DNA from 3 places in the Dickeya sp. CFBP 2040 genome. Region 1 is predicted to be linked to each of the others. Evidence: riboswitches for the same ligand, from Rfam matches in the RefSeq annotation. Region 1 holds a riboswitch; each other region holds the start of a gene.

Region 1 (10,298 bases):
AAGGGCGCGTTGTTATTTCAGACCGAGTATTCTCGCTGCATCCGCGTGGTGCGCCAGCTCTGCGGTCGGGCCGTCGTGATAGATGCGGCCATCCACCACCAGTACGCTGCGCGGCGCGATGCGTATGGCATCTTCTAACTGGTGCGACACCATCAGCAGCGTTAACCGCCGTTCACGGCAAATTTCGTCTACTAACGCCAGCATCTCCTGACGCAACGCTGGGTCGAGTGCGGAGAACGGTTCGTCCAGCAGCAGGATCGGTTGCTGGCGAATCAGGCAGCGCGCCAGCGCCGCTCGTTGCCGTTGACCGCCGGAAACCTGTGATGGCAGGCGTTCCAGCAGCTCCGATAATCCCATACGACTGGCGATCATGCTTAGCGTATCCCATTGTTCCGCATTCAGTTTCAGGCCGGGGTGCAGGCCGAGCGCGATATTCTGCGCCAGCGTCAGATGGGGAAACAGATTGTTTTCCTGAAACAGGATCGACACCGGGCGTTTCGCCGGTGGTGTAGCATCGTGATCCTGTCCGTTCAACTGTAACTGGCCGCTATCGGCGGGTAGGAAACCGGCGATCAGGCTCAGTAGGGTGCTTTTACCCGCGCCGCTTGGACCCAGAATGGCAAGGCGCTCGCCGGGCTGCACCTGTAAATCGAAGCGCATCGGCAGGTGTTGGTAGAGGTAGGTCAACTTATGGAGTGCTATCATGTAAGCCCGCCAGTTTCTCAATCAGGGTAAACAGCATAAAGCACAGCAATAGCAGTAGCAGCGCTGTTACCGCGCCCTCAGCGCTGCGATAAGCACCAATCTGCTGATAAAGATAAAACGGCAGGGTGCGGAATTGCTCGTTGCCAAATAGCGCGATGATGCCGAAATCGCCCACCGACAACACTGAGGCAAAGGCCAGCGCCTGTGCGATGGGGGCGCGTAGCGCCTTCAGTTCCACCACTTTTAGGCGATGCCAGCCACGAATATCCAGTGACTGACACAACAAGCTGTAACGTGCGGCGGCGTCAGTCATTGGGTTTTCCAGCACTTTCATGGCATAAGGGATAGCCAGCAGCGCATTGGTCAGCACCACCAGCCCGTAAGGGGAAGAGGGTAACCCGATGGTGCGATTGAATAGCAGGAAAAACCCCGACGCCAGCACAATGCCTGGCATCGCCAGAATCAGCATTCCGCTCAGATCCAGCAATTGGGCGGCTAACTGCTGCTGGCGCAGTTTCAACTCCCGGCTGCTCCACAGCAGCATCAGCGTTAATGTCACGCTGAGCGCACCGGCAGCCAGCGCGATGCCAAGAGAGGTCCAGAATGTTTGCCATAAAGCGGGCTGGCGCAACACGTCTGGTAGCGAGCGGTTTAGTCCATCCACCACCACGGCCAGCAGCGGCGGCAGCAGCAGTAATAGCACCGCTGTAATCAGCAGCGTATCGGCAACGCGGCTACACAGGCTGTCTTGTGGGTCGCGCCAGTGCTGGCGATTACTGACACCGACCGCCAGTAACCGGCTCAGTCGCTGGCTGAGTAACACCAGCCCCAGACAACATACCATCTGTAATAGCGCCAACAGCGCGGCGCGCGCCGGGTCATAATCAAAGTTGAGCGCCTGATAGATAGCCAGTTCGATGGTCGTCGCCTGCGGGCCGCCACCCAGCGCCAGCACGGTAGCAAAGCTGGCAAAGCACAGCATGAAGATCAGTGCCCCGGCAGGTAAGAGCTGGCGGCGCAGCCACGGCCATTCCACCAGACGGAAGAAGTACCAGCCGCGCAGGCCGAGTTGTGCTGCCAACTGGCGTTGCTCGGTCGCAATGCCTTCCAGCGCCTGCAAGAACAGTCGGGTTGCCAGCGGCAGATTAAAAAAGACATGAGCCAGCAGGATGCCCTGCAAGCCGTAAGGCGAAAACCGGTATTCGATGCCCACCTGCATCAGCAAACGTGCCAGCCAGCCTTCCCGTCCATAGACGCTGAGAATGCCGAATACCGCCACCAGCACCGGCAGCACCAGCGTCATCGCGCACAGGCGCAGCAACAGACGATGGCCGGGAAAACGGCGGCGATACAACGCCCGCGCCAGAAACAGCGCGGGCAAGGTGGAAAGCAGTGCCGATAACAACGCCTGCCAAAAGCTGAAGCGGATGACATGCCAGAGGTAGCTGTCATTCCACAGCGACTGCCAGGGCACGCTGGGTGCGTCCAGCCACAGTGCGCCGAACGCCAGCACGGCGGTGCCAAGCAGTAAAACAGCCGCCAGCAGCCCCGGCCACAGCCAGCCGGGAATCAGCGGCTGACGGCGCGCTGCCATGCCTGAACCCAATTCGTCCGCTGTTCTGCGACTTGCTGTGGGGTAAACTCCAGCGCGCTGGCAGGCCGCGTCAGGGTGTTATAGCCTTCAGGCAACTCGGTTTTGATCACCGGGTACATCCAGTTAGTAGTCGGAATGATCTGCTGAACAGCAGGGCTTATCATAAATTGCAGAAAACGTGCTGCCAGTTGTGGGTTTTTACTGCCAGCCAGTTGGGCGGCGACTTCCACCTGCAGGTAGTGGCCTTCGCTGAAATTGGCCGCCGCATAGCTATCTTTCTTCTCGGCGATGAGATGGTAAGCCGGTGAAGTGGTGTAACTCAGCACCAGATCGGCTTCACCTTTCAGGAACAGGCCGTAGGCTTCGCTCCAGCCTTTGGTGACGGTGACGGTTTTCGCCGCCAGTTTCTGCCAGGCTTGTGGTGCTTTGTCGCCATACACGTTTTGCATCCACAACAGTAACCCCAGCCCCGGTGTGCTGGTGCGCGGATCTTCGTAGATAACCTTCCACGACTGGTTGCTTTCCACCAGTTCATGCAGGCTTCTCGGCGGGTTTTTCAGCTTGTCTTTGTTATAGACGAAGGCGAAATAGCCGTAGTCGAAGGGCAGGAAGGTGTCGTTGTGCCAGCCGCCGGGCAGCGTCAGCGTGCTGGTGTTGACGCCATGCGGGGCGAACAGGCCGGTCTGCGCCGCCGCCTGCACCAGATTGTTATCCAGTCCCAGCGCCACGTCCGCCGGGCTATTTTTGCCCTCCATACGCAGACGGTTGAGCAGCGCGACGCCATCTTCCAGCGCGACGAATTTCAGTTCGCAGTCACACTCTTTTTCAAATGCGGTTTTGACCGCCGGGCCGGGACCCCACTCCGAGGCGAACGAATCGTAGGTGTAGACCGTCAGGGTCGGTTTGGCGAACACGGGGGCGGACAGCAATAACAGACAGGACAGTAATTTCTTTAACACTTTGCGCTCCAAATTGTTGAAGGCGGCAAAGGTCTTTGAGCAAGCAGGATGCAGTCTCAAATCCCTTCGCCGGTATTAACCGGATCAGGTTCGACGGGTATTTTCTCAGCGGCGCAAACGTACATGATTGTTAGTACATGACTATTCGTACATGACTGCTCGTACATGAATGTTGGGGCCGCACCCCGTTGAGAACGGCGCTATTGTAAAGTGTTTGTCACATCAGTAAAAGCGTCATGACTGGCGGCAGAGGATCATGTTGGCGGGGCTGGCGGCGCGAACCAGGCGGACTTGAAATCGAACCAGCCCAGCGTGTTCATATGCAGTCCCCGCATGTTGGCTTGCCCTTGCAACCGCAGCCAGTGGTGGAACAGCGGATGAAGCTGCTGGCGGCTGACCAGTGACTGGCTCCAGTCCGCCAGTGATAGCTCGCCCTGACGCCACTGACGTGCGGTGTTATCCAGCTCGTCTTCCCCCAGACAATGCCGCAGCAGTGGCAGTTCATACAGCATGGCGAACAGGGAAAATTCCAGCGGCAGGTAGAAGTTAGCACTGCCGAGCCAGAGGTCGCTGGCGTCAGCGCCCTGACACCAGACGTCGAACTCCAGACTGCGTAGCGTCAGCGTGACGCCGTGCGATGCCAGCAGACGGCCTATGATGCTGCTTATCACCGCGTATTCGGGGTGATCGCGATAGCTGGTGAGGGTGAGGTGCGTCAGGCCGACGGGTTTTTCCCGCACTGCCCGCGGTGGGCTGTGATGCCAGCGCGGCAGCAGGCCATAAGCGGGAGACCAGTCGCTCTGGTACGGGCTATCGGCCAGGCCGAGCATCGCCACGGGGCTGAGTACCTGACATAACCAGTGACGAACCTCCGGGTCTGCCATCTGCGGCGAACGGCGGTCGAACAGCAGGAAATAGCAGCCTTCTTCAAGCCGATTTTCCAGTTCATTATCGATGGTGTCATCGCCTTGCAGCGTGACCGTGCAGGCGGGGATGATCGGCGCGTCCGGCAGCACCCAGATACTGACTTCGTCAATGAGCGCCCGGTAGCCGAAGTAATCGTCAAACGCGGCGATTTTTAACTGATTGGGGGAATTGCGTACCACTTTATACGGCCCGGTGCCGACAGGCTGGCGCATAAAATCCGGCAGTGTTTGCCATTCTTGCGGCAGGATCATCGCCGGTACGCTGCCGAGCAACCATGGCAGCCAGTTGTCCGGCGTATTGAGCCGGATATCCAGCACAAACGGTGTCGGTGACGATATATCGGTTAAATGGGAGAACAGCGGTAGCGTCTTCAGCCGGGACAACGAGGCGATCACGTCCTCCATGGTCAGTTCCCGACCATGGTGAAAACGAATCGCCGGGCGCAAATAGAAACGCCAGTGCCGCGGCGACAGCGCCTGCCAGTGGTGAGCGATATCCGGCAGCAGTTCCCCATTTTCCTCATTTAAGCTGGTCAGCCCGCTGAAAATCTGGCGGGCGATGTGGGTTTCCGAACGCCGTAACGCACTGCCGGGCAACAGGTTGTGCATGGGTCGGTAGTACAGGATACGCAACAGGTGGCGTCCTTGCCGTACACTGCGGCCAAGGTGCGACAGTAGCATCTGGCGTACGGTTTCTTTGTCGCCCACCAGTTGTACCAACTGGTCGATGCGATCCTGCTCCAGCAGGTCTTCGGCCCGCTGCTGTTGCAGCGTCAATCCAGTGTAGATAAAGCCGAGGTGCGAGCGTTTACCGCGTCCGGCTTCCGCTTGCCAGGTGAGCCAGCCTTGTCGCTGCATAGCACTCAGCAGTGAGCGGACATGACGGCGTGAGCAACTGAGCAACAGCGCCAGCTCTTGCAGCGTGGTATCGGTATCCTGACCTTGCAGGCATTGCCATAACCGGATGAATTGTTGTTGCAGGCGAGGGGAGGACATAAAAGGGGAACTCCACGATTCAAGGTCATCAATATATTTTTCCCTATATTACGCGGATACTGAATAGCAGTGAATGGTTCTGTGCGTGAACCGTCGTGAAGGGGAGGCTATATGTGCCGGTTATTCCGCTTTTATACCCGTCATACTTCAAGTTGCAGGTGCGTTGGCTTTCCTCGCTCACCCCAGTCACTTACTTGAGTAAGCTCCTGGGGATTCTCTGCGTCGCCGCCTTCCTGCAACTCGAATTATTTAGGGTATATCGTCGCTGGCTTTGCCGAGGCTGTCGTCGGGGATGGGGTGTACTCACCGCTACCCAGCGAATGGCATTGCTGTTACAGGTTACGCAGTGGCAGATCCAGGATATGGAGGAGGAAGACTATCGTCGCTGGCTGTAAAGCTGACGGCATCAAATGAGAGTGAGAACGTCGGCGGGAAACCGCCGTAGTGTTCTGAGTAATGGTGCTGTTCACCAGCCAGCGGCGTGTTCCGCTGGCTTTTTTATGGCAGGTTTTCTGGTGGCGTGTTATTCCACCGGTTTCAGCCGGGCGACAAAGTGGCGCAATACCGGCGGCTCATAGGTGAAGGTCAGCCCTTTGATGCTGCTGGCTCTCTCCTTGAGTGCAATCAACGAATCGGCGATGTAATCCATGTGATCGTTGGTATACACCCGGCGTGGAATGGTCAGGCGCAGCAGTTCCAGCGGCGAGGGTTTCTGTTCGCCAGTATCCGGGTCCCGTCCCAGCAGTAATGAGCCGATTTCTACGCTGCGAATGCCCGCTTCCAGATACAGCTCGTTATTCAGCGCTTGTGCCGGGAACTGTTCCGCCGGGATATGCGGCAGCAGCTTTTTCGCATCGACAAACACCGCGTGCCCACCTACCGGGTACTGAATTGGGATACCACCGGCGCGCAGGCGTTCGCCAAGGTAGGTCACCTGACCGATGCGGTAAGTCAGATAATCTTCGTTCATGCCTTCTTCCAGACCGATGGCCAGTGCTTCCATGTCGCGCCCAGCCAGTCCGCCGTAAGTGACGAACCCTTCCATTGGCACACAGCGAATGCGCACCTCGTTGAACAGCTCTTCGTCGCTGCGAAAACAGCACAGGCCGCCAATGTTCACCATCGGGTCCTTCTTCGCTGACATGGTGAGCATGTCGCCGTATTGGTACATCTCATGGACGATCGCTTTGATCGAGCGGTTCTCATAACCGGCTTCACGTTGTTTAATAAACCAGGCATTTTCACAGAAGCGTGCGGAGTCGATCACCACCGGAATACCGTGTTGCTGCGCGATGCGATACACCTCACGCATATTGCCCATTGAAATCGGCTGGCCGCCGGAGCTGTTGCAGGTGACGGTGGTGATGATGGCCACGACGTTGTCCGCACCGTGTTGCTCGATGGTGGTCTGTAACAGGTCAAGGTCGAAATCGCCTTTCCAGTCGTAATAGGTGGTGGTGTCGAAGGCTTTTGGTGTCACCACGTTGATGGCGCGCGCGCCGTTCAGCTCCACATGGGCAGCGGTGGTGTCGAAATGGAAGTTAGAAATAAACACCGGTTTTTTACCGCCACCTGCACGCTGCTTTTTGGCTATCAGACACGGGAACAGAATCTGTTCTGCCCCACGCCCCTGATGGGTAGGAATGGTAAACGGATACCCCAGCAGCGTTTGTACTTTTTCACACAGATGGTAGTAGTTGCGCGACCCGGCGTAGGCTTCGTCGCCCATCATCAACCCTGCCCACTGACGGTCGCTCATGGCGCCGGTGCCGGAGTCGGTCAGCAGGTCGATGTAGACATCCTCGCTGCGCAACAAAAACGGGTTATAGCCTGCTTCCTGCAAGGCTTTTTCCCGGTCGTCGCGGGTGGTCATACGGATGTTTTCTACCATTTTGATGCGAAAAGGTTCAGGGATGCGTTTCATGCAATATCTCCATGACGCCAGTCAGCAGGCAGGTTTGCCGCTGTATGACGTCAAAAATAATAAATTGAAATAAAAGGGGAAAAATCAGCGTCAGGCTGAATCAGGCATGAAACGAGCGTGGGAAATCGTCGGTAAGGCGGTGGTCGATGTTGAACCAGGGGCGACAGTCGCCGGAGAGGCTCAGGCGATAACACCGGATGATGCGTGTCATGAGGTCTCCTTATCTCGTGAATAACGAACAATCAGCATAGGCGAAAAGTGCCGGACAAAACCGTGATCCCACAGGCAATCCAAAGTGGGGAAGTCATGGTTTATTTGAGAATGTAAATTGAATTAATAATATTTCTCATTACTTATTTTAGATGGTAAAACTGTGCGGAGTTTGGCATCAGTACATCGTTTTCAGACCGTGTTGCTGGAGAATCACTAAAAAAAGAGGTAAGGGCGGGTTATGGCTGGGGTAAAGGAATATAAAGTATTTGATGTTAGGTTGGCTCACAAAACATTGCTTACTCCATCGCTGATGCGTTGTGTATTCAGGGGAGAGGCGGTGAAGATGATGAAGATTTGCTCGCCGGATCAACGTATTAAAGTGTTACTGCCCGCCGAAGACGGCACGCCGCCGCGCCTGCCGGATGTCGGCGAGTGGTATAAGCTGGTGCAGGCGATGCCCAAATTACAACGCCCAATCCCCCGCACTTACACCCTTCGCAGTCTGGATACCGACGCTGGCGAAATGGTGGTGGAATTCGTGGTGCATGGCACCGAAGGACCGGCTTCGGCCTGGGTACTGAGCGCACAACCCGGTGCAGTGTTGCAGGTGGTAGCGCCGCGCGGCGATTTTGCCGGTGATAATGGCGGCTACGAGTGGGTGCTGTCGGAAAACACCCGTCATGTGCTGCTGATGGGCGATGAAACTGCATTACCGGCGATCAAAGGCATTCTGGAACAGTTGGCGCAGCAGGATAACCCACCGCAGGTGCAGGCGTTTATCGAAGTACCGTTACAGGCCGATTGCACTGACGATTATCGCAATTTGCCGTTCGCCGAGGTGGTCTGGTTGCCGCGTGAAGGCACGGGCGCGACCTATGGTGAGCGTTTGCTGGAGGCGGCACGCCATTGGTCATGCCCGACAGCACAGGTGCAGGCAAGCCCTGTTATGGTGACGGATATTGCTGATGGTGAGAAGGTCTGGGAACCGGCCAGTGCGCAGCAAGGGCAGTTCTTCGGGTGGGTAGCGGCTGAATCCTCAGCGGTGAAGGCGTTGCGCCGGTATCTGCTGGCAGAAAAAGGCCTGGCGCAGGAATCCGTCACCTTTATGGCCTACTGGAGCCGTGGTCCGCGTTCTCATTGAGGTTGTCGACAAACAACCGCGTTGTTTTTGTTGCTGACGAGTTTATGCAAGACCGGTGGGAGGTTTCGTGCGCGATAACGTCGATTCTCCCTTTGCAGCACCGCCGCACGCACGACAAGGAGAGGCTCAGACGCCGCCTCTCCTTGACCACTGGCTTGAGGGCTAAACTGTGCCGCTTCGCGGTTCCTTCGGCGTTCGCCTTCGCTGTTCGGGCCGCCCGTGACGCGTTCCAGACGCGGCACGGGCTTTCGCGGCATCCATGCCGCTCACCCGGCGAAGTCACCCACCTCAGCACAGTTTTTGACGCCGGAAAACCCTTTATCTGCACTTAAGTGGTTTAAAAGCCCACAAAGCCAAACTAGCGTAGAAACGCCGGTTGTTGCTGCTCGTAACGGGCGATGGCGTCCTCGTGCTGCAGCGTCAGGCCGATGCTGTCCAGACCGTTGATCATGCAGTGACGGCGGAAGCTGTCTATCTCAAACGAGTAGGTGTTGTCACCCGCTTTAACCTGCTGAGCTTCCAGATCCACGGTGAAGGTAATGCCTTCATGGCTGGCTACCAGTTTGAACAGGTCGTCGATATCGGCATCGCTCAGTTTGACCGGCAACAGTTGGTTGTTGAACGAGTTGCCGTAGAAAATATCGGCAAAGCTCGGTGCGATCACCACCTTAAAACCGTAGTCGGTCAGCGCCCACGGCGCGTGCTCGCGGGAAGAGCCGCAGCCGAAGTTTTCGCGTGCCAGCAGAATGCTGGCACCTTTATAGCGCGGCTGGTTCAGCACGAAGTCCGGGTTAGGCTGCTGGCCAGCGTCATCCAGAAAACGCCAGTCGTGGAACAGATGCTGACCGAAACCGGTACGGGTCACCTTTTGCAGAAACTGCTTCGGGATAATCGCATCGGTATCGACGTTGGCGGCATCCAGCGGCACCACCAAACCAGTGTGTTGGGTAAATTTAGCCATGGATTGCCTCTCTTAATTCAGTTCACGAATGTCTGCGAAACGACCAGTAACCGCTGCCGCAGCCGCCATCGCCGGGCTGACCAGATGGGTACGACCGCCACGGCCCTGACGCCCTTCAAAGTTACGGTTGCTGGTAGACGCGCAGCGCTCGCCCGGATTCAGACGGTCGTTATTCATCGCCAGACACATGGAGCAACCGGGCAGACGCCATTCGAAACCGGCATCCAGGAAGATCTTGTCCAGACCTTCGGCTTCCGCCTGCGCTTTAACCGGGCCAGAACCGGGCACGACATAGGCTTGCACGCCGTCGGCCACTTTGCGTCCTTTGGCAATGGCGGCGGCGGCGCGCAAGTCTTCAATACGCGAGTTGGTGCAGGAACCGATAAATACTTTGTCGATAGCGACTTCCGTCAGTTTTACACCCGGCTGCAAGCCCATATACGCCAGCGCTTTTTCCGCCGAAGCGCGTTCCACCGGGTCGTTGAAGGATTCCGGCATCGGAATGATTTGGTCAACGGCGATCACCTGACCGGGGTTAGTACCCCAGGTCACCTGCGGGGCGATATCGGCGGCGTTCAATGTCACTACTGCGTCGTAGTGGGCATCGGCATCGGAACGCAGGGTTTTCCAGTATGCTACTGCGGCGTCCCAGCCGCTGCCGGTGGGGGCGAACTGACGGCCCTTCAGGTAAGCGAAGGTGGTGTCGTCCGGGGCCACCAGACCCGCTTTGGCGCCCATTTCGATCGCCATATTGCACAGGGTCATGCGACCTTCCATGCTCAGCGCTTCAATAGCTTTTCCGGTGAATTCCACGACATGGCCAGTACCGCCGGCGCTGCCGGTTTTACCGATGATTGCCAGCACGATGTCTTTAGCGGT
Region 2 (10,298 bases), on a different contig from region 1:
ACATAATAATCATGATGAGGGTAAACATGTCGGGATTAGTCAATGGCAAGTGGGTCAATGGCGATGTAGCGGCTGAAGAAATCAAAGGCGGCGCATTTCACCGTCAGGAAACCCGGTTCCGTGACACAACGCTGGCCCCGGAAGCTGGGCGTTATCAGTTGTTCGTCTCGTATCTTTGTCCGTGGGCATCTCGCACGTTGATCTACCGCAATCTGAAAGCCCTGCAGAACGTGATAGCACTGTCGGTAGCAAACCCCTGCATCGGTGAACAAGGGTGGGAATTCAGCACCCCGCAGGATGCAGGCGACAACGTAGCGCCGGTGCGTTACCTGCACCAACTCTACACCGCCAGCGATGCGCATTATACCGGTAAGGTTTCAGTGCCGGTGCTGTGGGACCGTAAAGAAGGCCGCATCGTCAATAATGAATCGTCGGAGATCATCCGCCTGCTCAACCACGCGTTCAACGACCTGACCGGTAACCAGTTGGACTTTTATCCGCCGGACCTGCAACCGGAAATTGATCGCTGGAACAGCCTGGTTTATGACAACATCAACAACGGCGTGTACAAGACCGGTTTCGCCAAAACCCAGGAAAATTACGATCAGGCGGTCACCAACCTGTTTGCCTCTCTCGATACGGTGGAAGCGCATCTGGCCCATCACCGCTATCTGGCTGGCGATACCCTGACCGAAGCTGACTGGCGGCTATTTGTTACGCTGGTGCGTTTCGACGCCGCTTACCATGGCGCATTCAAATGTAACATCCGCCGTCTGGAAGATTACCCGCACCTTTCCGGCTATCTGCGTGAGCTGTACCAATGGCCGGGAGTCAAAGAAACGGTCAGGCTGGATCACATCAAAGCCGGTTACTACAGCATCCTCTGGCTTAACCCCACCGCCATTATTCCAAAAGGTCCGCAGGTGGACTTCGAGCGCCCACACCAGCGCGATCTGGTCGGCCCGTCAGCGGGTATTCGTGTCTTTTAGAAATCACCTTCGCTAAAAAAACTATCTAACGGTGGTGGTTCACTAACACCACCTACCTATATATTACCTACTCCCCAGCGCATCCCTATCACTTACAGATATTACCCCATCTCACCTGGCATAAATAATAACTTATATACATTACTTTGAATTACAGTAATTGCCATATGATTTCAAAATTTTAATATTAATAAGATAACAATCTCGCAAATAATAGCATCATGTTAGCTATTCATTTATCATGCCTTTCACTTCTAAGAGCTCATCGTAATACAGACCAAAAAAACATCAATTCAAAGGGAAATTATGAATATTTCAACTGATGATGATTGCCTGGGGTTCGATACAACCTCTCCTAATGCTAAAAATTTTAAAATCATCAAATACAGCGACGGCTTTTTCAGTTCTATTCCACATGATTTTTTCCAGAACTGGCTAGGTGAGCAATCTGACGTTGGCTTATTTCATATTGGTAAAGCATCAGGTGTTGGTGTTGGCTCCATGGTAAAATATGACTCTGACCAGCAAAGCTTAAGGATAGGTAGATTTGTTTCAGGTGGTTCCCGATTAAAATTCATACTGAATGGGCAGCACGAAATGCGAACCATATCAACAGCCATGTTCGCCATCTTTGGTGATGGACTCATGAATCCCGAACAACCTCAATACCAGGACTCTGTCATCAAAAATGATGTCTGGATTGGGGACGAAGCCATGATGCTGGGTGGTGGTATTATTGAAAATGGATGTGTTATTGGTGCGCGGTCATTACTTCCTCCCAATTTCAGAAGTGAAGCGTATGGAATCTATGCCGGAACGCCTGCAAAACTCATCCGCTTTCGTTTTCCAGAAAAAGTTCGGGAAGCGCTATTAGATATCGCCTGGTGGGATATGCCTAATCTGTTTGCATGGATAAAACATCACATGCAGTATTTTTTTGCTGATCTGACCCATGATGAAGCACGGAGCCTGGATGTTCTATCCGAGCTAAAAGAGAAAAAACAACAGTGGTTAGCAAAGACTCAACAGCAACCCTAAGCCTCATCATTAAAAAAATAACATGGCGCTGGCTTGCAGACGTCAAGCCAGCCATCTTTAAGCCACTCGCCTTTTGTTACCCCGTTTTTGTCCATTGACTACTGATTTTTCCCGCCGTTGGCGTTAGAATCTGCCGCCTTTACTGTTCCCCCACCGGGAACAGCCTGACCTGTGATCAGACTTGAGAAAACACCATGTTTAAACCGGAATTACTCTCTCCGGCCGGTACGCTGAAAAATATGCGTTACGCCTTTGCCTATGGCGCAGATGCAATTTATGCCGGCCAGCCTCGCTACAGCCTGCGTGTGCGCAATAACGAATTCAACCACCAGACGCTGGCGCAAGCCATCAATGAAGCCCATGCGCTGGGCAAGAAATTTTATGTGGTGGTCAACATCGCGCCGCATAACGCCAAACTCAAAACCTTCCTGCGTGACCTGCAACCGGTTGTCGAGATGAACCCGGACGCCCTGATCATGTCCGACCCAGGGCTTATCATGATGGTGCGGGAAAACTTCCCGCAGATGCCGATTCACCTGTCGGTACAGGCCAATGCAGTCAACTGGGCGACGGTGAAGTTCTGGCAGCAGATGGGGCTGAGCCGGGTGATTCTGTCACGCGAGCTATCGCTGGAAGAAATTGAGGAAATCCGCCACCAGGTGCCGGACATGGAGTTGGAAGTTTTCGTCCACGGCGCACTGTGTATGGCCTATTCAGGCCGCTGCCTGTTGTCTGGCTATATCAATAAACGCGACCCCAATCAGGGCACCTGCACCAACGCCTGCCGTTGGGAATATAACGTGCAGGAAGGCAAAGAAGACGTGGTGGGCAACATTGTGCACATCCATGAACCGATTGCCGTCACACAACTCGACAGCGCTCAGCCAGAGCCGACGCTTGGCATCGGCGCACCTACCGACAAGGTATTCATGCTGGAAGAGAAGCAGCGCCCAGGTGAATACATGAGCGCGTTTGAAGATGAACACGGCACTTACATCATGAACTCACGTGATCTGCGCGCCATTCAGCATGTAGAACGCCTGACCAACATGCAGGTTGCTTCGCTGAAAATCGAAGGCCGCACCAAATCCTTCTATTACTGCGCCCGCACCGCGCAGGTATACCGCCGCGCCATTGATGACGCGGTAGCCGGCAAACCATTCGACCCGACGCTGCTGCAAACGCTGGAAGGGCTGGCGCACCGCGGTTATACCGAAGGCTTCCTGCGCCGTCACGTCCACGAGGATTACCAGAATTACGACTACGGTTACTCGGTATCAGACCAGCAGCAGTTTGTCGGAGAATTTACCGGCAAGCGGCGTGATGGGCTGGCAGAAGTGGCGGTCAAAAACAAGTTCTCCCGTGGCGACAGCGTGGAAATGATGACGCCGGGCGGCAACATTCAGTTCACTGTCGATACCCTGCTCAACAAAAAAGGTCAGGCTATCGATGTCGCACCGGGTGACGGCCACATCGTGTATCTGCCGGTGCCGGATGATATCGCACTGGAATACGCGTTACTGCTGCGTAATCTTCCCGGCACCAGTACCCGCAATCCACACGCGAAATAACAAAAAAGTGACAAAATAATGCCAATTGTGACAATTTTTAGAATCAGATCACATCAATGGCATGGTTAACTGGCTATTATTGCAGCGCTGAGAAAATACAAAACGTAAAATAAGCGTAGTAATGCTACTAGGAACCACCTCCTTGGCCAGCTCAATCTCCCTTGAGCTGGCTTTTTCTTTTCTGGCTACTTACTCCCGCTTCAGGCGTGGGCTATTCACCAGATAGAGCGTAATCACCAAAATCAGGATCGCACCGGAATAGGTAAAGGTATCCGCCGGGTTTTTATGATCGACAATAATCAACCGCACGATGGCGGTAATACCGATGTAAATGAAGTAGCGCAGCGGGAAGTGATAACCGGATAGAAAATACTTCACGATCAGCGCCAGAAACTCAAAATAGAGAAAATAAATCACCAGACTTTCGATCAGCATATACGAAGACTCTTTTTCATTGCTGACCAGCAGAACCGAGGCCAAATGCCAGGTTTCCTTGCCCAGAAAAATCACCAAAATCACCGCCAGCAGTAACAGACCCAAATTAAGTATCGTCTGTAGCCCTTTGGCAATCATGACTGCACGCGCTGAACCCGCCATGAGCATCTCCTCAGTCCTGTCATTCAGAGAAAACACCGCTCAGAAAAAAGCCTCTAAAACCCGGCAAGCGTTAGCCCCACCACACAGGCAATAATCTGACACAGATCACAAAATTACCGGGTCATCTGCAGGCTGTCTATGCAATATTATTACCATTTATCTAAATTTCTTATCGCTTGTATCAGGACACCACCTTTACCACCAGTGGTGAAAATGGTGTACCGGGCCGATGCCATAACCAACCTCTAGCGAATCCGCCTGCTCCAGCGCCCCTTGCAGCCAGACCCGCGCGGCGGACAAGGTATCCCGCCAGTTATTATGACGAGGTCGCAACGCTGCCAGCGCAGCCGACAGCGTGCAGCCGGTACCGTGCGTATGCCGGGTGTTGACGCGCGGCGTACTCAACCGCACCGGCTCAACATCCGGCATGAACAGCCAGTCCGGGCTTTCGCTGCCGTTCAGGTGGCCGCCTTTCATCAATACCGCCTGACACCCCATTGCCAGCAATGCTTCCCCTTGCCGGCGCATGTCTCTTTCATCGTCAGCAAGCGAGCACCGTAATAGCGCCGCTGCTTCCGGCAGGTTGGGGGTAATCAGCGATACACGCGGCAACAGTAACTGGCGCACCACCTCCACCGCATCTGGCGCCAGTAGCGCATCACCGCTTTTCGCCAGCATCACCGTATCCAACACTACATAAGGCACCGGGTAGCACAACAGTCGGTCCGCTACGGCTTCCACAATATCCCTCTGTGCCAACATGCCGATTTTGGCGCTATCAATGCGTACATCACTCAGCACCGAATCCAGTTGGGCGGCAACAAACGCCGGTTCAATGCGATAGACCGACTGCACGCCGCGTGTATTCTGCGCCACCAGCGCGGTAATCACGCTGGTGCCGTAAACGCCCAGCGCTGAAAACGTTTTGAGGTCAGCCTGAATGCCCGCGCCGCCGCTCGGATCAGTACCCGCGATAGTCAGTGCGTTGAGACGTTTCATACCAATGCCTCCCGGTTCAGGGTATAGAGCGCATCCGAAAACGCGTGGATGAAGCTCTCCGCGCCACTCGCCCATTGCCCGAAGCGGAGCACCACAACACAAGCGGCGGTAGCATGACAAGGGCGGTGCCTTTCCTGCGAACAGAAATCAGTCACCATCTCATGGGTAAAACAATGTGTCAGCGGCGCGCGTGAGCGGAAAGCATCAAGGGAATCTGCGAAGAATGCAGCGGGGAAACGTACAGATCGAGCGTTCATAAACCTCCCAACCAGCGTGAAAGAAAGCGGTACCGGTGGGGATACCGTGACTTCCCTACGCTGGCATTATCCAGATCAGGTAATACGGGTTTTTCTCAGCCTTCACGCAGAAGGGCACCCCGAGTCAACGAACGCCATTATTGGAAGCATTAGCGAAAAAGATCAATGACAGATTAAAGAAGGTTAGTAGCAGGCATCAGCCAGCTTCATCATTTTGCCCGGCACAAATCAGCACCACCATCCTTTAATCGACATCAACAACAAACCCAATAACCCGCCACCTGAAATATGAAAGGTATAGATAAGATATATCTCATATATTGCTACTGAAATATTAATGTCATTACAACACTAAATTATAAACCTGAGCCATTGCATTTAAAATTTAAGCCACAGTGTAGATAACGCCATTCATTATTTAAAAATCAGGAGCATCAGACTTATGCCGGTCATTAAAAAAATCGCCAATATATTTCAGTTCATTAAAAACACAACATACTGTTTCCGCCGGTCTATTTTCTTTGCAACTCACCAGAGAAATAGCAATAAAAAAAATATATTACTCATTAATAAGATAAAAAACAGTGTGATTGACATACGTTGGATGTCATGGGTCACATCAAGACTATTACCTCTTTTTACTGTGCTATTCCTTTATACCCTGCCTGTGCAGGCGGCAATGTTCAACAACGCTGTGGTTTTTGGTGATAGTTTGAGTGATGCAGGTAATCTTTCACAGACATTAGGACTAGGTGTTTCAAGGTTTACCACTAATCCTGGAGAAAATACTGCCATGTATGTAGCCGATGGCTTAGGTTTATCCGTCACTGCTTCATCCTCCGGGGGGACTGACTTTGCCTGGGGTGGAGCCGGTATTCTTAATAACTATTCGCTGGGTATCCTTTTCTCAAGCACGATCCAATCTCAGGTTAACAGTTACTTGCAAAATAACCATGCCAGCGCGTCAACACTTTATCAAATGTGGGGAGGCTCCAATGACATATATGCCATCTACGAGTCCGCCCCCACCACAGCAACAGCGGAGATTATTCCCGTAGCGCAGGAAGAAGTATCATTATTGAACAGCCTATATCATGCAGGTGGGAAATATGTAGTGGTTTACAACCTTCCTAACCTTGGAGCAACTCCTGACGGCATAAGTCATCACCTGGAAAAAAAATATCAGGACGTGGTTAGCCAATATAATCAGACATTAAACAACGGTCTCGACACACTAAGTAAAGATGGGCTTAATATCATTCCTGTCAATACCTATAAAATTATGGCTGAAATCATGGCTAATCCATCAGCCTATGGCATCATCAATACGACTCGTGGCGCCTGTGACACCCTATCATCACTTATCTGCTCAACCGGAGATTATGCCAAAGGAACTGAAAATACCTATCTTTTTGCAGATAATGTCCATCCCACCACGGGTGGTTACAAGATGCTTGCCAGTGTCGTTTTGTCTGAAATGGCAGCGCCCGGTAAAATCTCGCTGCTGAGCCAGGGTCCACTGGCAGCCACGAAATCACAGTACAATCTGCTACGCAATGAAATTCTGGCCGATACCCGCGGGAATGAGACACGCGTATTTTTGGGTGGCGATTACCGCCACGCCCGTTCAACCGACAATACCTTGCCAACCAACGGTAATAATCGCTTTATCTCGGTCGGCGGCGACGTGAAATTGAGTGAAAATTTTAACGTAGGTGCGGTGGTGACCCAGTCTAATCAAACAGCGAACATTAGTGATGCGGGTTATAAGCTGTATGACAGCAGCATCGCGCTTTACGAGGTCTATCACATCGATAATGCCTGGCTGAGTACCTTCTTCAATGCTGGCCGCTCCAACTTTAATGATGTTTATCGCACTATTCATATCGGCCCGGCCAATCGTCAGGAATCTGGTTCAGTAAACGGGCATCACCTTGGAGGGGGTATTGATGGCGGCTGGTGGTTCAGTCTTGGGCCGGTTAAAACTGGCCCTTTTGCCCGCCTTGAGCGTCAGTTCGTTAAGGTATACCGCTACAGTGAGCACGGAGATGATAGTTCTGCCATGTGGTTCTCGGCACAACGCCGTAATTCTCTGGTTTCAGGGATTGGCTGGAGAGCTCAAGGGCAGTGGTCTGTATTCGGTTTGGAAACTATCCCGTTCGTCGAGATCGCCAGGAATCACGATTACATGGCTAATACTCCGCAGATAACAGCTGGTTTGAACTCCATGAGCGGCTACTTTTCTATGCCAGGGGCTGATTCAGAGAAAAACTGGAACTCGGCAGATGCAGGAATGACGATGAATATTACCACCAACCTCCACACATGGGTGCAATATTCCAGTCAGTTTGATGGTAATAATATCAAGAAAGGAAACTATGGCGTCAGTGCCGGTCTGGAGTATGCTTTCAGATAAATAATAATTGAATAATTTCACCTATATTTTCGCTATTTTTAGTACATACATGGGGTTAAAACCCCCCATGTATTTATGATGAAAAATATGATTCACCTACAATTAACCCACACTAATTTTCCTGACAAGAGAACTTCTCACCGAAACAAACATTAATAAAAAACAAAAAAGGAACATTGAATTACACCACTTAACAAAAAAACACAATTAAGATTTATCCGAAAGAAATCACATCATCGATAAACATTGCTATAAATGGAGAGTCAAAAAAAGCAACGAACTGGAGAATAAAATGAAACCTTTGTTAATAACAATCACATTATCAACCTTAACATCGCTATTTTTTAATTATCCTGCTTTCGCTACCCCTCCTCATAATAAACTATCTCCATCTTGTTGTGAAAAAACACCCCCAGATAATGCACCTTCATCCGATAAATTGATATATCTCATATCCGTTTCTTCTCAGTATGATGAGGATAGCATCCCAGAAATAAAGCAAGTATTTTCCTCTTCCGGATATAATATTGATACAACCTACCTGCATCAAAACCCAACACCGTTAGGTTATACAGACACCGATAAAGCTCGTGCAGATACACTCATCAAGGCTCTGACAGACAAGAAAGTAAAGTACCTTTGGTTTGTCAGAGGAGGAGAAGGCGCACTTAATTTATACCCTTATCTGTATGCAAAAAAAGCAGAGATTGCTAAATCAACCCCCAAAATACTCATCGGATTCAGTGATGTCACAGCAATTCATTATTATGTCAACAATGTAATAAAATGGCCAAGCGTTCACGGAGTTTTTGCATCTTACAATAAAGAGATGCACGCTATAGATCCTAAAAGAGAAATTAATATGTATAGCAGTATTAATGATACATTTTCTGCCATTTCTAAGGGAGTCACATACAATGAAATTTTACCCATGAATGCTGCCGCACATGCTGGAGCCACTGGAATTGCAAGCGGCAGTAATCTGACGTTGATAAAATCATTTTTTTCAACAAAGTATGAAGAACAATACTCAGGAAAAATATTGTTATTAGAAGATATCAATGAAGCGCCACAGCAGCTTGACCGGGCATTACATCAACTCAGCTATAAGAAGAACTTCCATCCTAAGGCAATAATTTTTGGACAATTCTACAAAGATGACCTGGATGAAAAAAGCAAACAATTATATGAAAACATCATCAGCGATTTTTCCCAAAAAAACAATTACCCTGTATATTATTACCCCAAATTTGGTCATGGATACACTAACTCCCCTTTTCTTCTGGCGAAAAAACTAGAGATAACCTGTAAGGAAAAATATAATTCTTGCAGCCTTAAGCAGTCACCACTTTACCAGCATCTGAAGTAGGTTGTGCCACGCATAATTCCTGGCTAACTCAGAATGATACCATCACGTAATACAGTAAACGGCTCATCTGAGTCGTTTCCCAAGCCCTATAATATATAAGGATTTGGTAGTGATTGATCTGGACCGATCCGTCACTTTTACCGTCAAACGCATACATCTTTGGCTGGTGCGGGAGATGGAGCAATTTGCGGGGCGTTGACGTTTCCAGGCTCATTGTCAATCAGGTTTCATTATAACGGACTGCTGGATGGTCATGGACGGTTTTCAGAAAGATGCCCCACCGCTTTATTTTTCTCGTCTGCGATTTCATCATCTCTCCGGTAATGCCTCTAATTAATTTCTGATAATCGGTATGTATTACAAAAAATAAGTGATAAGTCACCGCCTACAAAAAAGTGCTTAAGAATGCACCAGAGGGAAACCTGGAAACTTATTTTAGCACTTCATTCACAATGATAATGCATGTATTTACCCCGGAAGATACTGCTACTACAGCACCCCTGAACATATCAATGTAAATTACCTATTTTTAGCTTTACATCCATTACTAAAAAAACCAAACAACACACAGAAAAATATAATTATTAGATTTAGTGACATAGCCGCACGTTAACAATGACATGCAAAAAAACATCCAACACAACAATAAAATAGAAATGAAAACTTAAAACAACCCACAAACGCCAAAATAAAAAATTTGGGAAAACTCCCATGTATTTATCGGTGCGGATAATAAAAACTCAATTTAATACACTATTTAATTTAATCACGAGAGAGAGTGCTTCGTGAAATTTAAAAATATAATTGTGCTAGCAGGCATGATCTTATTTCACCCGATTCAGGGAATCGCTCAGCAAGCCAATGTCAGTGCTACCAATATTGCTCTAAGCAGCCCGAAGGCATCTTTCATTCTTGTTGGCGCAGGAGGAGCTGGTGGCGCGGGTGGTCAGGGCGGTGCGGGAGGGGCATTAGGGGGAGACGGTGGTGCAGGTGGCGCGGGTGGAAAAGGTGGCAATGGCGGAAACGACGGCAATGGAACCGGTAATGCCAGTCAAAATGGTA
Region 3 (10,298 bases), on a different contig from region 1:
TGTTCAATACGAGCCGGCGGTGCGTACAGCATGGACGGGTCCATATTGCCCTGCAACGCGACTCTGTCTCCCACACGACGCCGTGCGTCGGCAATGTCAGTCGTCCAGTCCAATCCCAGCGCGTCGCAGCCGGTATCCGCCATCGCTTCCAGCCACTGACCGCCGCCTTTGGTAAACAAGGTAACCGGCACCCGGCGCCCATCATTTTCACGCAACAGGCCATCGACAATTTTGTGCATATAGTGCAATGAGAATTCGCGGTAATCCGCCCCGCTCAGTGCGCCGCCCCAGGTATCAAAAATCATCACCGCCTGCGCGCCAGCACGAATCTGAGCGTTGAGGTAGAGCGTCACGCTGTTCGCCAGCTTGTCCAGCAGCAGATGCAGCGTACGCGGCTCGGCAAACATCATTTTTTTGATGACGGTAAAGGCTTTACTGCTGCCACCTTCAACCATATACGTCGCCAACGTCCATGGGCTGCCGGAAAAACCAATTAGCGGCACCGCACCGGCCAGATTGCGGCGAATCGTCCGCACCGCGTCCATTACGTAGCCCAGTTCCAGCTCCGGGTCAGGCAGCGGCAACTTTTCCACGTCGGCATGGCAAGTCACTGGCGATGTGAAGCGCGGCCCTTCGCCCGCTTCAAAATAGAGCCCCAACCCCATGGCGTCCGGCACGGTGAGAATATCGGAAAACAGGATGGCGGCATCCAGATTGTAGCGACGCAGCGGCTGCAACGTGACTTCGCAGGCCAGTTCAGCATTCTTGCACAGCGACATGAAATCACCCGCTTGCGAACGGGTCGCACGATATTCCGGCAGGTAGCGCCCCGCCTGACGCATCATCCATACTGGGGTGACATCCACGGGCTGGCGCAACAGAGCACGTAAATAGCGATCATTTTTCAGATCAGTCATGGTCTTTTCCTTGTAACGCCTGCTGGCAGGCATGATTGTCGCTGGCGATGACCGATCAGCTATCGGCCTCGCGGCACAGTACGACCGTGTCTTCAATCAGACGCCGTGCTACCGTACCCGGCGGCGGCAATTCAGGCAAGCAATCATAACGGAACCAGTTGGCATCACGCAGTTCAGAGGGATCATGCTTCACCTCACCGCCGTCATAGTCAGCCATGAACGCCATCATCAGCGAATGCGGGAATGGCCAGGGCTGCGAACAGACATAACGCAGGTTTTTAACGCGAATATGGCTCTCTTCCAGGACCTCCCGCGCTACCGCCTGCTCCAGCGTTTCCCCCACTTCGACAAAACCGGCCAGCGCAGTGTACATATTGCCTTTGTGGCGCAGATGCTGCGCCAGCAAAATCTTTTCGTGATGGCGAATCGCCACAATCACACAAGGGGCAATTTGCGGATAGTAGCGCTCTTTGCAGTGCGAACACAGGCAGGCCAGTTCGGTGGTGCTGGCAGACATCTCATGACCGCAGTAGCCGCAAAACCGGTGCGAACGATAGAACTCCGCCAGTTGCACCGCGCGGCCCGCCAACTGAAACAGCCCTGCATCCTGACTCAGCAGTTGACGCACCGATCCCATATCAGTCTTCTTATCCTGCAACACCAGCCATACCGGTTCTCCCTGCCACTCGCCTACCTGACGGGCAGCGTGCTGCTGCAACTGCCACTGCGCTGCCGTTCCTTGCGGTAACTCGCCCTGAGGCAGCCAAATCTGATGACGGTGATATACCACCCACCACCCGCTTTCTTCACCCTTCAGCGTCAATTCCATCACTTTTATCGCCCCGCTTATTGCCTGCTAGCCTGTTACGATAGCCAAAAATTCTGTCCGGCATTATCCGGCGTGGGTGAAGCCTTGGCAATGCGCTTTCAGGGTAAGCGCATTGCCCAGTTGATGTTCGACCATTGACGCCACGCCGCTACAACGCATAGAGTGTTGATGTTTTACGCCCCCCCTCAAGGGGTCCTATCTTGTCGGAGTGCCCAACACGTCTGATGGCGCGTGGGCTGAGACCGTTAATTCGGGATCCGCGGAACCTGATCAGGTTAATACCTGCGAAGGGAACAAGAGTAATGATATCGCCACCCCACCATTCATGCAGGGGAACGCGCAACCATCAGGGCAACACGCCCTCTGCCGTTGCCAGCCAACATCCGGCGATTACTCCCTCCGAACTCCAGACAAGCAATCTTCCCATTTAATGAACAGGAACTTGCTATGTCTACCGAATCCAAACTGTCCACGGAGCTGATGGCTTCCGGAGAAAAAACACCGTCTGGTCGTCGTGAACAACGTGCTGCCGCTCAACAGTTTATCGATACGCTGCGCGGCTCAACCTTCCCAAACTCACAGCGGATTTATCTGACCGGCTCACGCCCGGATATTCGCGTCCCGATGCGGGAAATCCAGCTAAGCCCAACGCTGATAGGTGGTAGCCGCGACAACCCGCGCTATGAACCGAACGAAGCGGTGCCGGTTTATGACACCGCCGGGCCTTACGGCGACCCGGTCAGCACGCCGGACGTACATCACGGACTCAGCAAACTGCGCGCCGGCTGGATTGCAGAACGCGACGACACGCAAGCATTACCACGAGCCAGCTCTGACTTTACCCAGCAGCGGCTGGCGGATCTCGGCCTTGCTCACCTGCGTTTTGAACATCTGCCACACCCCATACGTGCCAAAACGGGGCGTCGCGTCACCCAGTTGCATTACGCCCGTCAGGGCATCATCACGCCGGAGATGGAATTCATCGCCATCCGTGAAAATATGGGGCGTGAACGTATTCGCGGCGAGGTTCTGCGCCAGCAGCATCCGGGCCACAGTTTTGGCGCGTTGCTGCCGGACGACATCACACCGGAATTCGTGCGTCAGGAAGTTGCGGTCGGGCGGGCGATTATCCCTGCCAACATCAATCATCCCGAATCAGAACCGATGATCATTGGCCGCAATTTTCTGGTGAAGGTGAACGCCAATATCGGCAACTCTGCGGTGACCTCTTCGATTGAGGAAGAAGTCGAGAAACTGGTGTGGGCAACCCGTTGGGGTGCGGACACCGTGATGGACTTATCCACCGGGCGTTATATTCATGAAACCCGCGAGTGGATTCTGCGCAACAGCCCGGTGCCAATCGGCACAGTGCCGATTTATCAGGCGCTGGAAAAGGTTAACGGCATCGCGGAAAACCTGAGCTGGGAACTGTTCCGCGACACACTGCTGGAACAGGCGGAACAGGGGGTGGACTACTTCACCATTCACGCCGGCGTACTACTACGCTACGTGCCGATGACCGCCAAACGCCTGACCGGCATTGTGTCGCGCGGCGGTTCCATCATGGCGAAATGGTGCCTGTCGCACCATCAGGAAAACTTCCTCTACCAGCACTTCCGTGAAATTTGCGAAATCTGTGCCGCCTATGACGTCGCGCTGTCGCTGGGCGACGGCCTGCGCCCCGGTTCGATTCAGGATGCCAACGACGAAGCACAGTTTGCTGAACTGCACACGCTGGGGGAACTGACTAAGGTCGCCTGGGAATACGATGTGCAAGTGATGATCGAAGGCCCCGGTCATGTGCCGATGCAGATGATCCGCCGCAACATGACCGAAGAGCTGGAACACTGCCATGAAGCACCGTTCTACACGCTGGGCCCGCTCACCACAGATATCGCGCCGGGCTATGACCACTTTACGTCAGGTATCGGCGCGGCGATGATCGGCTGGTTCGGCTGCGCCATGCTGTGCTACGTCACCCCGAAAGAACATCTCGGCCTGCCGAACAAAAACGACGTCAAACAAGGGCTGATCGCCTACAAGATAGCCGCCCACGCCGCCGATCTGGCGAAGGGCCACCCCGGCGCGCAAATCCGCGACAACGCCATGTCCAAGGCACGCTTTGAATTCCGCTGGGAAGACCAGTTCAATCTGGCACTGGACCCGGAAACCGCCCGTGCCTACCACGATGAAACCCTGCCGCAGGAATCCGGCAAGGTGGCACATTTCTGCTCAATGTGCGGACCGAAATTCTGCTCGATGAAGATTACACAGGAAGTACGCGACTACGCCGCCCGTCAGGAAGCGCAACCGGTGGATGCCGGTATGGCGCAAATGTCCGCCGAATTCCGCGCACGCGGTAGCGAGCTGTACCACACCGCTACCAGCCTGCCGCAGGAGGAACGCTGATGAACCGTGCGTTTCCTGCCACCGACGCCCAACTGGGGCTTTATCCTGTGGTCGATAGCGTAGCGTGGATAGAACGCCTGCTGAGCGCGGGGGTTCGCACTCTCCAGCTACGCATTAAAGACCAGCCAGCGGAACAGGACATCATCCGGGCAATCGCGCTTGGCCGTCAGTATCAGGCCCGGCTGTTCATCAACGATTACTGGCAACTAGCGGTGAAGCATCAGGCGTACGGCGTACATCTGGGTCAGGAGGATCTCGATACTGCCGATCTGGCGGCGATCCACGCCGCCGGGCTACGTCTGGGCGTGTCTACCCATAACGATGCTGAACTGGCACGTGCCGTCGCCCTGTCGCCGTCTTACATCGCACTGGGCCATATTTTCCCGACCCAGACCAAAGCCATGCCATCGGCACCACAAGGTCTGGTGGAGTTGGCCCGTCATATTCGCGCGTTGAACGGGCGCTTTCCCACCGTCGCTATCGGCGGTATCAGCATTGACCGGGTACCCGCCGTGCTGGAAACCGGGGTCGGCAGCATTGCCGTGGTCAGCGCCATCACACAGGCCGCTGACTGGCGCGCCGCGACCGCGACGTTACTGCAATTGATCGAAGGACGGGAGGCATAACATGCTCGATGATCAGGCATTTATGCGCTACAGCCGCCAGTTGTTGCTGGAAGATATCGGCCAGGAAGGACAACAGAAACTGGCGGCAGTCAGGGTGTTGCTGGTGGGACTGGGCGGACTGGGATCGCCGGCGGCGCTCTATCTGGCGGCAGCCGGCGTCGGCACGCTGCTGCTGGCAGACCACGACACCCTGCACCTCTCCAATCTGCAACGGCAGATTCTCTACCGCAGCGCTCACCTGTCACGCCCCAAAACGGAGCTGGCCCGTCACGCGCTGGAAGCCATCAACCCACTGGTGAAAACCGTCGCGCTGACCACCCGACTTGAAGGCGAATCGCTGACAACCGCGGTGGCGCAAGCCGATCTGGTGCTGGACTGCTGCGACAACATGACCACCCGTCATGCGGTCAATGCCGCCTGCGTCGCGGCACAAAAACCGCTGATTAGCGCTAGCGCGGTGGGATTCAGCGGCCAGTTGCTGGTGCTGACGCCGCCTTACCCACACGGCTGCTACGCCTGCCTCTACCCGGACGCCACGGAACCTCGACGCAACTGCCGCACCGCCGGTGTACTCGGCCCGGTGGTCGGTGTGATGGGCACCTTACAGGCGCTGGAAGCGCTCAAACTGCTGTGCGGATTACCCTCACCACTGGACGGCAAATTACGTCTGTTCGATGCACGCCAGCAGCAATGGACCACGCTGCAACTGGCACGATCAGCGACCTGTCCGGTATGTGGAGGGCAGGCATGAAAATCCGGCTCAACGATGAGGTTATCGAACTGCATAGTGAGTTGACCGTCGCACAACTGCTTGAGCAGTTGAACCGGCTACAGCCCGGCACGGCGCTGGCCATCAATCACACCATCATCCCACGTGATAACTGGGCGCAACATATCGTGCGGGATGGTGATGACATTTTATTGTTTCAGGCGATCGCTGGAGGTTGAGATGCTGAAGATTGCAGATACAACGTTTACGTCCCGGTTATTAACCGGCACCGGCAAGTTTGCCAGCGCACAACGGATGCAGGATGCACTGCACGCCTCCGGCTCACAACTAGTCACGCTGGCAATGAAACGGGTGGATTTGAAAGGCGGCAGCGATGCCATTCTGGCACCGCTGCGCGAGTTGGGCGTACAGCTGCTGCCCAATACCTCCGGTGCCAAAACCGCCGAGGAAGCGGTGTTTGCCGCCCGACTGGCGCGTGAAGCGCTGGGCACGCACTGGGTGAAACTGGAAATCCACCCGGACATGAAATACCTGCTGCCCGACCCGGTGGAAACGCTAAAAGCCGCCGAACAACTGGTGAAAGACGGCTTTGTGGTACTGCCCTACTGCGGTGCCGACCCGGTGTTGTGCAAACGGCTGGAAGACGCCGGTTGTGCCGCGGTGATGCCGCTCGGCGCACCCATTGGTTCTAATCAGGGGCTGCAAACGCGTGACTTCCTGCGCATCATCATCGAGCAGGCGCGGGTACCGGTAGTTGTGGATGCTGGCATTGGCGCTCCCAGCCATGCGGCAGAAGCCATCGAACTGGGTGCCGATGCGGTACTGGTTAATACCGCTATCGCCGTGGCACGTGACCCGGTGCAGATGGCGCACGCCTTCCGACTGGCGGTGGACGCCGGTGCCATTGCCCGTCAGGCTGGTCTGGGTAGCCGCCGGCACCTCGCCAGCGCCACCAGCCCACTGACCGGCTTTCTGCAACATACGGAGACCGCCGACTGATGGATATCCACTCTCAATCGCCGTTGTTTGAACACCGCTGGCAACTGTTGGAATGGCATGACCTGACCCTGCGCATCAACAGTAAAACCGACGCTGACGTAGAGCGGGCGCTGTGCGCTGATCGGCCCACGCGCGACGATATGATGGCGTTGCTGTCGCCTGCTGCCAGTCGCTGGCTGGAACCGCTGGCCCAGCGGGCGCAACAACTGACGCGCCAGCGTTTTGGCAACACCGTCGGTTTCTATGTGCCGCTGTACCTTTCCAACCTGTGCGCCAACGACTGTACCTATTGTGGTTTCTCCATGAGTAACCATCTCAAACGCAAGACGCTCAATGAGCAGGAAATCCAGCGTGAGTGCGAGGCCATCAAGGCGCTGGGGTTCGATCACCTGCTGCTGGTGACCGGTGAACACCAGCGCAAAGTGGGAATGGACTATTTTCGCCAGATGTTGCCGTTAATTCGCCCACAATTCAGCTCACTGATGATGGAAGTGCAGCCGCTGTCGCAGGCGGAGTATGTCGAACTGAAAACCCTCGGTCTGGATGGGGTGCTGGTGTATCAGGAAACCTATCATGCAGCGACCTATGCCCGCCACCACCTGCGCGGCCAAAAACAGGATTTCGCCTGGCGACTGACGACGCCAGACAGGCTGGGGCGCGCCGGCATCGACAAGATCGGGCTGGGGGCGCTGATTGGGCTGTCCGACAGCTGGCGCACCGACTGCTACATGATGGCCGAGCACCTGCTGTATTTACAGCAAACCTACTGGCAAAGCCGCTACTCGGTGTCGTTCCCGCGTCTGCGCCCTTGTGCCGGCGGCATCGAACCCGCCTCGCTGATGGATGAAGCGCAACTGACGCAGGTGATTTGCGCCTTCCGGCTGCTGGCACCCGATGTGGAACTGTCGCTCTCTACCCGCGAATCACCGTTCTTCCGCGACCACATGATTCCGATTGCCATCAACAACGTCAGCGCGTTTTCCAAAACCCAACCGGGCGGCTACGCCGATGACCACCCGGAACTGGAACAATTCACCCCGCACGACAATCGCCGCCCGCAAGACGTGGCCGACGCCCTGACTCAGGCGGGGTTGCAACCAGTGTGGAAAGACTGGGACGGTTATCTGGGAAGGCCGACGACAGGCTGACTTACGCGTGCCTACTATACTCGGCTTCAAAAACACTCGGCTTCAAGCTACTGGGAAGATTAGGAGTATCACTGGTTTAGCGGCATCTGAACCGCAACCCGCTAAACCGTCGCCTCACCCGTCCCCGTTGCCAGCGTATGATCAACGGCGCTGCCTATCCTCTCTAGCGCCCAAACGATAGTGAATAGAGCAACGCAGCAATAAGGCAGACGATGCGAGACAACGCGCAGAAAAAGGTAATGGATACAAAGAGAGAACGATAGCCTGCGTACCACCACGCACATCACCAAACAGCCCGTCGCCAGGCCTGGCGGATGGTTGCTACAGTGCACGGGCTGATACAGCCGGAACCGAAGTCAACCATCGGTTCCGCCACCTACTGGTCAGCGTGGGAGAGAGAAAACCACGCTGGCTGTCAATATCGTGTCGGGCTACTCGGTCGGGTAGCCCGGCATCGCCCATACGGACGGCCAGTCTCCCGGCTGCCCACCGTTACATTCCGGCTGATAATTATAAGCCACAAGCTGGAAGGTTTTACCGTCAAACACCCATTGCGCGCTTTCACCGCAGTCGGCGATACCCCGCCCTTTCGCGGCGTGATACAACATACCGCTTTCCGGGTCATAGTCCACTTCGGTAAACCAGCGGATTTTTTCTTCACGGCTCTCCACCGTACGAATAGGTCTTGGCAGTTCCAGCAACTGCGCCGCCTGTGGGTTATTACGTGGAGTAACAAATAACATACTGGAGGACTGATAAGCCCCCATACCACAATTCAGCATCACCAGCGCCAAATCATTGGTCAGTGGTTCAGCCTCACTCAACTGACGGGCTTCTTTGCTCAGCCCACAGTCTTCCTCTTCCAGCAAGGTTTTTTTGGCATTAATTACGGCGTTAATCAACACCTTGGTATTGGTCAGAGGCGGCGGTTGGGTATAAGCTGGGCTGATTTCCTGTCCCATCGGCACCGGTGGCACCTGCGCCACGTCACCGTCGCCGACCTGCAACAACGCGCTGCGGTTATTAAGTCGCCCTTGCCGCTCATCTGCCAGCAATAACGCCGCATTCAGGCCATTGAGCGAGATGGATTCTTCCTGATTATTACTCTGACCGCCGCCATGCTCCGACAGCGACAACCGTTTGGCGTTCTTCGCCGCCAGTACAAACTGCTGGATCACAGCCAGTTGATCGGTATGGACGTAGAATGCGCCCTCTTCCTCGTCGGTTTGCCAGTCAGGCTGCGTCAACGCAAAACGTACTCCATCCAGATACAGCGCCTGGCGCTTATCAGCCAGATCGAAGTCCAATGAGACCTTGCCCCTGGCACCTGCTTCACGCTTTAGCGTCACACGCAGATACGGGTCATTGTTCCTGATGTCGCAATCATTCAGGTTATTACAGGTAATCTGCCAGTGCCTGAACACCTTCTGCACTGGAGCCGGATAACCAGAAGGCATCTCGCTGGCGCTGAACGCACTGCCAGACAACAAAACCAGAATGATACCTGAAAGCGTTGTGTTAAATCGCATCGGACATTCCTTATGAAACTTCCATGCTGATGTTATAACGCAATTATGTCTTTTCCCCGCATCCAAAAAAACGCTGAAAGCGTTTTTTAACGTCACCCGTGACGGCCCGTAGGGTGAGTTCCGCCGTCAGGTGGAACGAATCATAAAACGCTGAAAGCGTTTTTTAACGTCGCCTGCGACGGCCCGTAGGGTTAGTTCCGCAACAAACTATTGTTAAACAATCACGGTCATTAATAAAAGATCCCCATGTTAAATGAGAATATAAAAAAAACCGCACCTTATCGCTAAGGTACGGTTTTTTATTATCGGTGAAAGTGACGATTATTCGTCGTCGCTACCACCCAGACCAGCATTCAGCAGCTCAGCCAGGTTGGCAGACGCTTCTTCGGCACTGACCTGCGGTGCAACCGGCAGTTCACCTGCCTGACGGCGACGCATACGATCCTGATGATACGCATAACCCGTACCAGCCGGGATCAGACGGCCCACGATGACGTTTTCTTTCAGGCCGCGCAGCTCATCACGTTTACCCGCAACCGCCGCTTCCGTCAGTACGCGGGTCGTTTCCTGGAACGATGCCGCGGAGATGAAGGATTCGGTAGCCAGAGACGCCTTGGTGATACCCAGCAGATCACGGCTGTAGGTAGCCGAAATCTTGCCATCCGCTTCCAACTGACGATTGGCGATCTTGATACGCGACATTTCCACCTGCTCGCCTTCCAGGAACTCGGAGCTACCCGGATTGACGATGGTGCCTTTACGCAGCATCTGACGAACGATAACCTCAATGTGTTTATCGTTAATCTTAACGCCCTGCAGTCGGTAAACTTCCTGCACTTCGTTAACAATGTAGCGGGTCACCGCGTGTACGCCACGCAAACGCAGGATATCGTGCGGAGACTCAGGACCGTCGGAGATCACATCGCCGCGTTCCACGCGTTCACCTTCGAACACGTTGAGCTGACGCCATTTCGGAATCATCTCTTCGTATGGTTCGCTGCCATCAACCGGCGTGATCACCAGGCGGCGTTTACCTTTGGTTTCTTTACCGAAGGATACCACGCCACTGATTTCTGCCAGAATCGCCGGCTCTTTCGGGCGACGGGCTTCG

Evidence for each region. Region 1 has a riboswitch for thiamine pyrophosphate ahead of thiB (thiamine ABC transporter substrate binding subunit). Riboswitches for the same ligand answer to the same signal wherever they lie in the genome.
Region 2: linked by a shared signal. The riboswitch ahead of Dpoa2040_RS18315 (hypothetical protein) and the one ahead of thiB (thiamine ABC transporter substrate binding subunit) in region 1 are both predicted to bind thiamine pyrophosphate.
Region 3: linked by a shared signal. The riboswitch ahead of thiC (phosphomethylpyrimidine synthase ThiC) and the one ahead of thiB (thiamine ABC transporter substrate binding subunit) in region 1 are both predicted to bind thiamine pyrophosphate.

Annotation. Positions count from the first base shown of each region.
Region 1 covers NZ_JAAVXH010000087.1:243,026-253,323, reverse strand. Annotated here, with positions in the region: gene thiQ (thiamine ABC transporter ATP-binding protein ThiQ) at 13-705, opposite strand; gene thiP (thiamine/thiamine pyrophosphate ABC transporter permease ThiP) at 689-2,299, opposite strand; gene thiB (thiamine ABC transporter substrate binding subunit) at 2,275-3,258, opposite strand; TPP riboswitch at 3,302-3,456, opposite strand; gene sgrR (HTH-type transcriptional regulator SgrR) at 3,513-5,180, opposite strand; gene sgrT (glucose uptake inhibitor SgrT) at 5,375-5,575, shown strand; gene tnaA (tryptophanase) at 5,704-7,104, opposite strand; gene tnaC (tryptophanase leader peptide) at 7,205-7,315, opposite strand; gene Dpoa2040_RS12795 (siderophore-interacting protein) at 7,556-8,458, shown strand; gene leuD (3-isopropylmalate dehydratase small subunit) at 8,817-9,419, opposite strand; gene leuC (3-isopropylmalate dehydratase large subunit) at 9,432-10,298, opposite strand, start outside.
Region 2 covers NZ_JAAVXH010000021.1:40,674-50,971, forward strand. Annotated here, with positions in the region: gene Dpoa2040_RS02925 (glutathione S-transferase family protein) at 27-989, shown strand; gene Dpoa2040_RS02930 (CatB-related O-acetyltransferase) at 1,296-2,027, shown strand; gene yegQ (tRNA 5-hydroxyuridine modification protein YegQ) at 2,222-3,598, shown strand; gene psiE (phosphate-starvation-inducible protein PsiE) at 3,788-4,195, opposite strand; gene thiD (bifunctional hydroxymethylpyrimidine kinase/phosphomethylpyrimidine kinase) at 4,391-5,194, opposite strand; gene Dpoa2040_RS18315 (hypothetical protein) at 5,191-5,451, opposite strand; TPP riboswitch at 5,487-5,583, opposite strand; gene Dpoa2040_RS02955 (autotransporter outer membrane beta-barrel domain-containing protein) at 5,894-7,867, shown strand; gene Dpoa2040_RS02960 (LD-carboxypeptidase) at 8,160-9,236, shown strand; gene Dpoa2040_RS02965 (hypothetical protein) at 10,055-10,298, shown strand, end outside.
Region 3 covers NZ_JAAVXH010000088.1:5,994-16,291, forward strand. Annotated here, with positions in the region: gene hemE (uroporphyrinogen decarboxylase) at 1-917, opposite strand, end outside; gene nudC (NAD(+) diphosphatase) at 973-1,746, opposite strand; TPP riboswitch at 1,941-2,056, shown strand; gene thiC (phosphomethylpyrimidine synthase ThiC) at 2,194-4,155, shown strand; gene thiE (thiamine phosphate synthase) at 4,155-4,781, shown strand; gene Dpoa2040_RS13535 (HesA/MoeB/ThiF family protein) at 4,783-5,532, shown strand; gene thiS (sulfur carrier protein ThiS) at 5,529-5,729, shown strand; gene Dpoa2040_RS13545 (thiazole synthase) at 5,731-6,510, shown strand; gene thiH (2-iminoacetate synthase ThiH) at 6,510-7,658, shown strand; gene Dpoa2040_RS13555 (DUF1176 domain-containing protein) at 8,090-9,187, opposite strand; gene rpoC (DNA-directed RNA polymerase subunit beta') at 9,509-10,298, opposite strand, start outside.